Regions from separate parts of the Methylobacterium sp. J-001 genome, predicted to be linked through region 2. Evidence: predicted binding sites of a transcription regulator. Region 2 holds the regulator's gene; the other holds the start of a gene.

Region 1 (5,060 bases), on a different contig from region 2:
CCGGACCACGCCCAGCCCCTCACCGATCAGGCCGGTGTAGAACGCCACCGCCTGCGGCGCGCTCACGTCGAGGGCGTCGACCGCCCGGCGCTGGGCCGCAAGCCCGGCGAGCGCCTTGGCAAAGGCGTCCGCCCGCGCCGCGAAGGCGGGGCCGAAGCCGGCCGCGGCTGCCATTGCGTCGGGAAGCCCGGCGAGCGCCGCGTCGGTGCGGCTGCGCTGCGCCGCGAGTTCCGGCCCGAACTGCGCGCCCTTGGCGCCCAGGAACAGGCTGGAGGCGCCGCGCTCGCGCTGGCCCTCGTGGACGAAGGCGCTGACCCGTGAGGCGAGGCCGACGAGGCTCTCGACCCGGTTCATCTCGGCGCGCCGCGCCCATTGGTCGGAGACCGCCCATCCGGCCGCCCCCGCGAAGGCGAGGCAGGGCGCGAGCGCCACCGCGAGGATGCGGGCGCGAAGCGATGAGAAGACGGCCATCGGATTCCCGAAGGGTTCAGGGTTAACCAGAACCATCCGGTGCGGATATGAAAACACCGTTACGGTGGAGGGGTTTGACGCCGCGAGCCATGCACAATCAGGCGGCCGTCTCGACGGGATCCGCCGCATCAATAGGCAGTTCGATGTGTCGATCGCCCCAGACTTTCAGGGCCTGGATGATCGGCTCCAGGGAGCGCCCGCGCGCGGTCAGGCTGTACTCCACCTTCGGGGGCACCTCGGCGTAGACCTTTCGCGCGATCAGGCCGTCCGCCTCCATCTCGCGCAGCTGGTTCGTGAGCATGCGCTGCGTCACGCTCGCCAGCCGCCGGCGGATTTCGTTGAAGCGCAGGGTCCCCTCCAGCAGGTGGTAGAGGATCACACCCTTCCACTTGCCGTCGATGAGCCGGAGGGTCGCCTCGACGGCGCAGCCGGGGCTGCAGGCGCCGCGATGGTGCCGGATGCGGGGCATGGCGGGATCCTCGACGGTATCATGTCTGGCACTAGCGGCGTTTTATGTGCGTACTTGCGCCCCGGGAAGGCGGACGGCATCTCCTGACACGTGAAGCCGGAGGAGATTGCGATGCGCGCCGTCGGGTACAAAAAGTCCCTGCCGATCACCGAGGCGGAGGCCCTGGTCGATCACGACCTGCCCCGGCCCGAACCCGGACCCCGGGACCTGCTGGTGAAGGTCGAGGCGGTCTCGGTGAACCCGGTCGACACCAAGGTCCGCCTGCGGGCCGAGCCCGAGGCCGGCGGGGTCAAGGTGCTGGGCTGGGACGCCGCCGGCACCGTGGTCGCCAAGGGTGCGGAAGCCGAGGGGTTTTCCGTCGGCGACGCGGTGTTCTATGCGGGCGACCTCACCCGGCCGGGAACCAACGCCGAATACCATTGCGTCGACGCCCGCATCGTCGGGCACAAGCCCGCCAGCCTCGACTGGGCGCAGGCCGCTGCCCTGCCGCTCACGGCGATCACCGCCTGGGAGACCCTGTTCGACCGGCTCGACACCGGCAAGCCGGTGCCGGGCGCCGCCCCGGCGATCCTGATCGTCGGCGGCGCGGGCGGCGTCGGCTCGGTGGCGATCCAGCTCGCCCGGGCGCTCACGGACCTGACCGTGATCGCCACCGCGTCCCGGCCCGAGACGGCGGCCTGGTGCCGGGACCTCGGCGCCCACCACGTGGTCGACCATGCCAAGCCGCTCTCCGCCGAGGTGGCTTCCCTGGGCCTGGGCGCGCCGGGCCTCGTGTTCTCGACCACCAACACCGACGCGCATCTCGCCGAGATCGCCGCGCTGATCGCCCCGCAGGGCCGGTTCGCCCTGATCGACGACCCCGCGCAGCTCGACGTGGCCCTGCTCAAGCGCAAGAGCCTGTCGCTGCATTGGGAGTTCATGTTCACCCGCTCGATGTTCGGCACGTCCGACATCGGCGCCCAGGGCGCGCTCCTCGACGAGGTCGCCCGGCTGGTGGATGCGGGGCGCCTGCGCACGACCCTGGGTGAGCATTACGGGCGGATCGACGCCCAGAACCTTCGGCGGGCCCACGCGCTGATCGAGAGCGGGCGCGCCAAGGGCAAGATCGTACTCGAAGGCTATTCGTCGTGAGGGCGCCATGACCGAGACCGGCACCGGCCTCTTCGACGTATTGGCGCTCGCGTCGGCCTTGCCCGACAGCGCGCAGACGCTCCTGGTCGACACCTACCTGACCGACCGGGCGGCCGCGAGCGCCCGGGTGTTCCGGGTCTACCGGCCGACCCCGCCGCACTACCACGCCACCTGCGACGAGTACCTCTACTGCCTGTCGGGACGCGGCACCGTCTGGCTGGGCGACCCCGCGAACCTGACGACGTTCGGCCCCGGCCAGCTGTTGTTCTTCGAGAAGGGCACGGTGCACGCGATGCCGGAGATCGCCCCGGGCGAGCCGGTGACGTTCCTGTCGATCGACACCCCGCGGCGGGCGCCCACCGACATCATCTTCGTGAACCCCGAGGACGGCACCCCCGCCACCTTCATGGCTCGCAACGCCGACGCGTGAAGTCCCGGATCCAAAAGGTCCGTGACCTTTTGTGGCTGCAGGGCAGCGCCCTGCAGGTCTCAAGGGCTCCGCCCCTGAACCCCGCCAAAGGGCCGCAGGCGCTTTGGAAACCCGGTCTTCCCGGTCATGAAACGACAGGTCTCCGAGCGGCGGTTGCCGGCGTACGCGTTTCGTTCTAGCAAGGGCGTCGCATGACGGGCCTGCGTCCCGCCGGTCCCACCTTGCCGTCGGCCGTTCCGGGCTCGACATGAGCGGGTGCGGCGGCTGACCCGTGCGCAAGCCAGCCCGACCGTGTCGACGCCTCGAAAGACCGCCGCCCTCATGGCCAAAGCCCAAGCCGGAACCCGAGTGGGACCCCAAATCGGCGCCACCAAAGCTGCTCCCAAACCGGCTCCCGTGAAGGCGTCTTCGCCCAAAGCGCCCACCAAGGCGGCGCCGGCCGGATCGGCCCCGGCCAAACCCGCGCGTCTGAAAAAGTCCGCGTTGCCCGCCGCCCCCCGCACCGACATGCGGAACGAGGCCGCCACCGACGCCAAGCTGGAGGCCCTGTTCGACGCCGCGCCGCCGAGCGCCGCCGACCGGCGGGTGATCACCGTCCGGGGCGCCCGGGAGCACAATCTCAAGAACGTCGACCTGACGATCCCCCGGGACAAGCTCGTGGTCTTCACCGGGCTGTCGGGCTCGGGCAAGTCGTCGCTCGCCTTCGATACGATCTACGCCGAGGGGCAGCGCCGCTACGTCGAATCGCTCTCGGCCTATGCCCGCCAGTTCCTGGAGATGATGTCCAAGCCCGATGTCGATCAGATCGACGGGCTCTCGCCGGCGATCTCCATCGAGCAGAAGACCACCTCTAAGAATCCCCGCTCCACCGTCGGGACGGTGACCGAGATCTACGACTACATGCGCCTGCTCTGGGCGCGGGTCGGCATCCCGTACTCCCCGGCCACCGGCCTGCCGATCGAGAGCCAGACCGTCCAGCAGATGGTCGACCGGGTGCTGGAGCTGCCGGAGAAGAGCCGGCTCTACCTGCTGGCCCCGGTGGTCCGTGGGCGAAAAGGCGAATACCGGAAAGAGATCGCGGAGTACCAAAAAAAAGGGTTTCAGCGGCTGCGGATCGACGGCGAGTATTACGCGATCGATGACGCGCCCAAGCTCGACAAGAAGTTCAAGCACGACATCGATGTGGTGGTCGACCGGATCGTGGTGCGGGCCGACATCGCCGCGCGGCTGGCCGATTCCTTCGAGACCGCGCTGGAACTGGCCGACGGCATCAGCGAGATCGTGTTCGCGGACGCCCCCGAGGGCGCGGAGCCCCGGACGATCACGTTCTCGTCCCGCTTCGCCTGCCCGGTCTCGGGCTTCACCATCGCGGAGATCGAGCCCCGGCTGTTCTCGTTCAACAATCCGTTCGGCGCCTGCCCGACCTGCGGCGGCATCGGCCACGAGATGCGGATCGACCCCGAGCTGGTGATTTCGGATCCCGCGCTCAGCCTGAAGCGCGGCGCGGTCGGCCCCTGGGCGAAATCGACCTCGCCCTATTACGGCCAGACGCTCGACGCGCTGGCGGAGCATTACGGTTTCAAGACCAGCGTGCCCTGGCAGAGCCTGCCGGAGGCGGCCCGCGCCGTGGTCCTGTACGGCTCCGGCAAGCAGGCGATCCGCTTCGCTTACGACGACGGCCTGCGCAAATACGCGGTCAACAAGCCGTTCGAGGGCGTGATCCCGAACCTGGAGCGCCGCTACAAGGAAAGCGACTCGGACGCCGTCCGGGAAGAAATCGGCCGCTTCATGAGCGAGACGCCCTGCGCGTCCTGCGGCGGCAAGCGGCTGAAGCCCGAGGCTTTGGCCGTGAAGATCGCCATGGCCGATATTGGCGACGTGACGGCTCTATCCGTTTCGGAAGCCCATCGCTGGTTCTCCGCATTGCCGGAGAAGCTGACGGCCAAGCAAAACGAGATCGCGGTCAGAATTCTGAAGGAAATCCGCGACCGGCTGAGCTTCCTGGTGGATGTCGGCCTCGAATACCTGACGCTGGCCCGCGGCTCCGGCTCCCTGTCGGGGGGCGAGAGCCAGCGCATCCGGCTGGCCTCGCAGATCGGCTCCGGGCTGACCGGCGTGCTCTATGTGCTGGACGAGCCCTCGATCGGCCTGCACCAGCGCGACAACGAGCGGTTGCTCGGCACCCTCAAGCGCCTGCGCGATCTCGGCAATTCGGTGATCGTGGTAGAGCACGACGAGGACGCGATCCTGCAGGCCGATTACGTGGTGGATGTCGGCCCGGGCGCGGGCATCCATGGCGGCGAGATCATCGCCCAGGGCACCCCCGCCGAGGTTCTGGCCAACCCCGCCTCGCTCACCGCCAAGTACCTCACCGGCGCGCTGTCGGTGCGCACCCCGGCTGCGCGGCGCAAGGGGCGCAAGGGCAAGCTCGGCGTGTTCGGCGCCCGCGGCAACAATCTCAAGGACGTGGATATCGAGGTGCCGCTCGGCACCTTCACCTGCATCACCGGCGTCTCGGGCGGCGGGAAATCCACCCTGGTGATCGACACCCTGTACAAG
Region 2 (5,060 bases):
TGCCCACCCCGAACACCACCTGCCCGAGCCAGGGGCCGAGCGCGGGCGTGAAGGCGCCGGCCAGGTCACCCACGGTCTCCAGGCCGTTCTTGGTCCCCTGCCCGGCCTGACCGATCGTTGCGGCGGCCGCGATCAGGATCGCGCCCATCACGCATTGGGAGACCACGGCCCCCACGAAGGTGTCGAGCCGCGCGTTCCGGGCATGGTCCCAGCCGAGGCCTTTGTCGACGATCGCCGATTGCTGGTAGAAGATCATCCACGGCATGATGACCGCGCCGATATTGGCGGCGATCAGCACCCGGTAGGAGCTGTTCCCGAGGGGGATGTGGGCAAAGGAGGCGACGATGTCGCCCGGGTTCGGCCGGGCCACGACGGCGAGCCCGATAAAGACGAGTTCGAACAGCCCGACTGCGATCGCCACGACCTCGACGCGCCGGTAGCCCCCGGTGAACACCAGCCCGAGAAGCAGGGCAACGGGCAGTCCGAGGCTTGCGATTCGCGGCACCCCGAACAGGTCGCCGATCCCGGCAATGCCGGAGAACTCGGTGACGATCGCTCCGACCCCGGCGATCACGAGGCCGGTATACGAGACCCAGGCCCAGACCGGCCCGTAATGCGCGCGGATCAGCTCTCCGTGGCCACGACCGGTCGCGGTCCCCAGGCGGACCGTCAGCTCCTGAACGATGTACAGGATTGGTACGAGCAGGATCTGCAGCAGCAGCAGGGAGTAACCCCACCGGGCACCACTCTGTGCCGCCGTTATGAGGCTGCCGACATCCGTATCGGCGAGCATCACGACGAGACCGGGGCCGGCGGTCTTGAGGAAGGTGGACAGGCGAGGCAGGGAAGCGGCGTTCGGCACGGCTCAGGAACAGTCCCGAGCGAGGGCCGTTCCGGCGGGAGCCTGCGGCGTTTTTTCAGGTCCGGCGGGCGGGAGAGAAGTGATGGCGGAGAGCACGGATCGAGGAGGCGGCTGGAGCCTTCAGGCGAGCGCCGTGCCGGACGGGGTGCGGCTCGAACTGGCCTTGGCCGATCTCGGCGGCGGCCCGGTTACGGCAGCGATCGTGCTGGATCGGTCGGAGGCCCGCGCCTTCGCCCGAGCCCTGCTGGCTGCCGCCGGCGACGCGGCCGAGCGCACCTTTCCCAAGCCCGGCTCTTGACGATCGATCTCAGGCCGGGCGCCGCTGGCTCGGATCCCTATTGGACGAAGCCCGGATTGCGGCCGGGCAATCGCGGCACCACCGTGCCCCGCTTCTCGATCGGCCCGTCGCAGGCATAGGCGAATTCGCTCTTCTGCGGATCGAACACGGTCTCGCCGGTGATCCGGCAATCCTCGCGCACGGTCTCGTCGAGATAGGCACGGGCAGCGGTGCGAAACCGCGTCACCCGGCTTGCCGCCGGATCGGGATCGATCCGCACGTCGCTCAGGTTGCAGCCGGCATATTCCCGCAGGGCGTTGGAGACGATCAGCATCCGGCGGATCTGCCGATTGTCGTAGACTTCGTAGGGTTCCTTGCAGCCGATGGTCACGACCTGCGGCGTGAGTGCGACGTAGTTCCGCGAGATATACGAGAACCCGGTGGTGCAGCCGGCCAGCCCCAGGCCGACGGTCACCAAGCCGATGGGCAGCAGAGCCGCGCGCCGTCGCATCCTCGTCATCCCAAGCCCAATTCCAGCCCCGTCGCGAAGCCGACGCCCGGCGGAAGCACCGTGGTGCATTGAAACGGCCCCGCTTGACCAGTCAATGCGTTTGTCGCCCCGAACGGCTTGGCGCACGCAAGCGGTCCGCGTTGTTGCGACGGGCCATTGGATGGCGCAGCCTCAGTCGCCGAACGCATCGCCAACCAGACGATGCACGTAACGGAACGCCTCCGTCGCCCCGGCTGCGGCGCGTGCCTCGCCGTCGGCCGCGAGCGCGATCCGGTCGAGGGCCGTCGTGAATTGCCGCCAGTGCAGCCCCCGGCCATCCGGATGCCCGGCGAGGTGGCGGGCGCCGTGGGTCTCTGAAAGGCCGAGCTTCCGGGCTTCCTTGAGCAGGATGGCCGCGCCGAGATTCGAGCCTTCGGCGACATAGAGCCAACCGAGGCCGGCCGCGGGATCGATCGCGTCCCCGCGCGGCCCGGGCTCGTCGAGGACCCGGCCGGTTACGTCGCACAGGTCCTGCGTGATCAGCGCAAGACGGCGCCTTCCGTCGAGGTCGGGCAGGACGGGCCCGAGCGCGCCGTCGTGATAGAGCGGATCGACCCGTGCGTGAAAGCGGTATTGGACCTGGAGGAACAGCGCGTACCGCTCGAGACTCGCGAAAGGCTGGCCCGCCATGACGCGCCGGTCGAGCTGATCATGGGCCGCCGCGGTCGCAGACCGCAGGCGCTTTACGCGGCTACCTGCTTCGACCGTATCGGATGTTGAAACGTCCATGCGACCCATGTCTTGCATTCGGCACCCGGTCATCCACCGTGGTCGAGGCGCATTCTGCCCAGGTTGAGGGGGCCCTTGCCGTCCGGCGCGAACCTTCATAGCGTTCCGACTATCCGATGCGATTCAGGTCACCGTGAGGCCGAGTGGCAGACTGCGCAGGCTCGCGCGTCGGAGCGCCCCGGCCCATCAAGCTTGGCCGGATGAGGCTTGCAGAACACTTGCGGAACGTTTAACGTGTTCGTGATTTGTTTCTGAGGCCGCGTCGATGCGGTCCGCCAAGCCGCGAGTCCCCCGTCGATGCTCACGCGCAAGCAATTGGACCTCCTGCGTTTCATTCAGAGCCGCATGCAGGAATGCGGCGTCCCTCCCTCGTTCGACGAGATGAAGGATGCCCTCGATCTGAAGTCCAAGTCGGGCATCCACCGGCTGATCACGGCCCTGGAGGAGCGCGGCTTCCTGCGGCGCCTGCCGAACCGGGCTCGGGCCATCGAGGTGATCCGCATCCCAGAGAGCCTGTCCCAGCCTGCCGCGCCGCCCGCAGAGCCCCGCCGCTTCACCCCCAGCGTGGTCGAAGGCGGCAAGTCCAAGCTGCCGGCCCAGCCCCCGACAACCCGGATGATCGACGACGGCGGACGCGCCATCTCGATTCCCGTGATGGGCCGGATCGCGGCCGGTACGCCGGTCTCGGCGATCCAGAACCAGAGCCACGCCATCACCATGTCGCCGGACTTCCTGGCCGGTGGCGAGCATTACGCCCTCGAAGTGCGTGGCGACTCGATGGTCGATGCCGGCATCCTCGACGGCGACCTCGTGGTGATCCGCAAGCAGGACACGGCCAACACCGGCGACATCATCGTGGCCTTGATCGACGACGAGGAGGCCACGCTGAAGCGCCTGCGCCGTCGCGGCTCCTCGATCGCCCTGGAGGCCGCCAACCCGGCTTACGAGACCCGCGTTCTGGGTCCCGACCGCGTCCAGATCCAGGGCCGGCTCGTCAGCCTCGTCCGCCGCTACTGAAGGGGCTCGGCCGGGACGTCGCCGGGGGTGGCATCGCCGCTGGCTGCGTCCGCCGTCGCTGGGATGGGGTCGCCGGGGCCCGCAGGCGGCTCCGGGCGCGGCGGCGGCGATGCCCCGGCCGTGGATGAAGGCCGCCACGGCATCGCGCGTCCTTGGCCACTTGCATAGCGTGCCGTGAACCCCGCGTGTTCGGCCCGAAGGGCGACAGCGCCATGGACGGCGAGAACACGCCGGTCGATCACCAGCGGCCCCGTGCAGGTCGGTGGGGCGGTAAGCCGTGTGATCAGCACGGCTGCCCGGGCGCAATCCTCCGCGAAAGCGCGCCGATCGCGGACCAGGGCGACGGCGCGCCCATCCGGCAGGCGCGTGGTGCATCCGAGCCTGTCGCATTGGCCGCCCTTCGCGGCACCGCCAATCACCGCTTTGGCCGGCCGGCCGTCGCCATCCGCCTTCAGCCATTGTTCCAGCACGAAGGCAGAGGGGCTGCCCAGCACCGACAGAGAACCGTTCGGTCCGCGGATGGCTGCGCCGCCACCCTGCCGGTCGATGTAGAGGTCGAAGCGCTCCGGCATCGCGGCGAGGCCGAGCCCGAGCAGGGCGGGCGGAAGGGCGAGCCAGCGCAGCCGTGAGACCGGGAGGGTCGCCAGGAGCAGCCCGGCCGCCAGCAGCGCCAGCGCGCCGGTGCCGAAGGCCGGCAGCACCAGCGTGGCGCGATCGAAGCCGGCGATCCATTCGGAGATCGCCAGCATGCCGCCCACCGCCTGCCCCATCAGCCACCAGACGGGTCGGTCGAGGGCGAAGGGATAGGCCAGGATCCCGATCACCGCCGCGGGCATCACCACCAGCGATACGAGCGGCAGGGTCAGGGCATTGCCGATCAGCCCGAACGGCTGGATCGTCTGGAAATGATAGGTGGCAAACGGCGCGGTGGCGATCTGCGCCACCAGCGTCGTCGCCAGGGTGCCGACCACGGCCGAGAGGCCCGAACCGACGATCCGCTCGACCCGCCCTGCCCCGGGGCGGCGGAACAGCCGTCCGTCGATCAGCCGGGCGCAGGCGATCAGCCCGGCCACCGCCCCGAACGACATCTGGAAGCTCGGTCCGAGCAGCCCCTCCGGCTCCCGCGCCAGGGCGATCAGGGCGGCCAGCGCAAGGTTGCGCATCGACAGGGCCGGCCGGTCGACCAGGATCGCCCCCAGCATGATCAGGGTCATGATCAGCGAGCGCTCGGCGGCGATGTCCCAGCCCGAGAAGGCGCAATAGGCGGTCACCCCCAGCATCGCGAACCCGGCGGCGATCTTCTTGATCGGCCAGACGAGCGCGCAATACGGCACCAGGGCGAGCAGCGCCCGCACCAGCCAGAACACCACGCCGGCGGCCAGCACCATGTGGAGCCCGGAGATGGAGACGACATGCTTGCGTGTTTACCGGCAACCGCCTAGCACTGGCAAGAGGTACGAGGCCAGGGAACGGCATGGAACGTTGGGGCACTCAGGCGGCGGAGGCCAAGCCGGCCCTGGCGTTCTCGTATCTTCGGCTGAGCTCGAAGCGTCAGGCGAACGCCGACGACCGTAAGAAGTACCGCGACGGCTTCCGACGCCAGGTGGACCTTCGAGACCGGTACC

What was found. The regulator LexA, encoded in region 2, represses DNA repair genes until DNA is damaged. The targets are predictions, from matches to a motif close to TGTTCNNNNTGTGTTCNG.
Region 1: uvrA (excinuclease ABC subunit UvrA) is a predicted target of LexA. The motif match lies at 2,662-2,679, and genes of this name have one in related genera.

What each region holds. Positions count from the first base shown of each region.
Region 1 covers NZ_JAKSYN010000218.1:49,516-54,575, reverse strand. Annotated here, with positions in the region: gene MKK65_RS29000 (methyl-accepting chemotaxis protein) at 1-471, opposite strand, end outside; gene MKK65_RS28995 (winged helix-turn-helix transcriptional regulator) at 569-940, opposite strand; gene MKK65_RS28990 (zinc-binding alcohol dehydrogenase family protein) at 1,052-2,071, shown strand; gene MKK65_RS28985 (cupin domain-containing protein) at 2,079-2,501, shown strand; gene uvrA (excinuclease ABC subunit UvrA) at 2,823-5,060, shown strand, end outside.
Region 2 covers NZ_JAKSYN010000094.1:85,566-90,625, forward strand. Annotated here, with positions in the region: gene MKK65_RS10525 (NRAMP family divalent metal transporter) at 1-862, opposite strand, end outside; gene MKK65_RS10530 (hypothetical protein) at 945-1,160, shown strand; gene MKK65_RS10535 (hypothetical protein) at 1,198-1,650, opposite strand; gene MKK65_RS10540 (biliverdin-producing heme oxygenase) at 1,822-2,319, opposite strand; gene lexA (transcriptional repressor LexA) at 2,716-3,435, shown strand; partial or broken gene MKK65_RS10550 (ComEC/Rec2 family competence protein) at 3,429-4,850, opposite strand; gene MKK65_RS10555 (recombinase family protein) at 4,910-5,060, shown strand, end outside.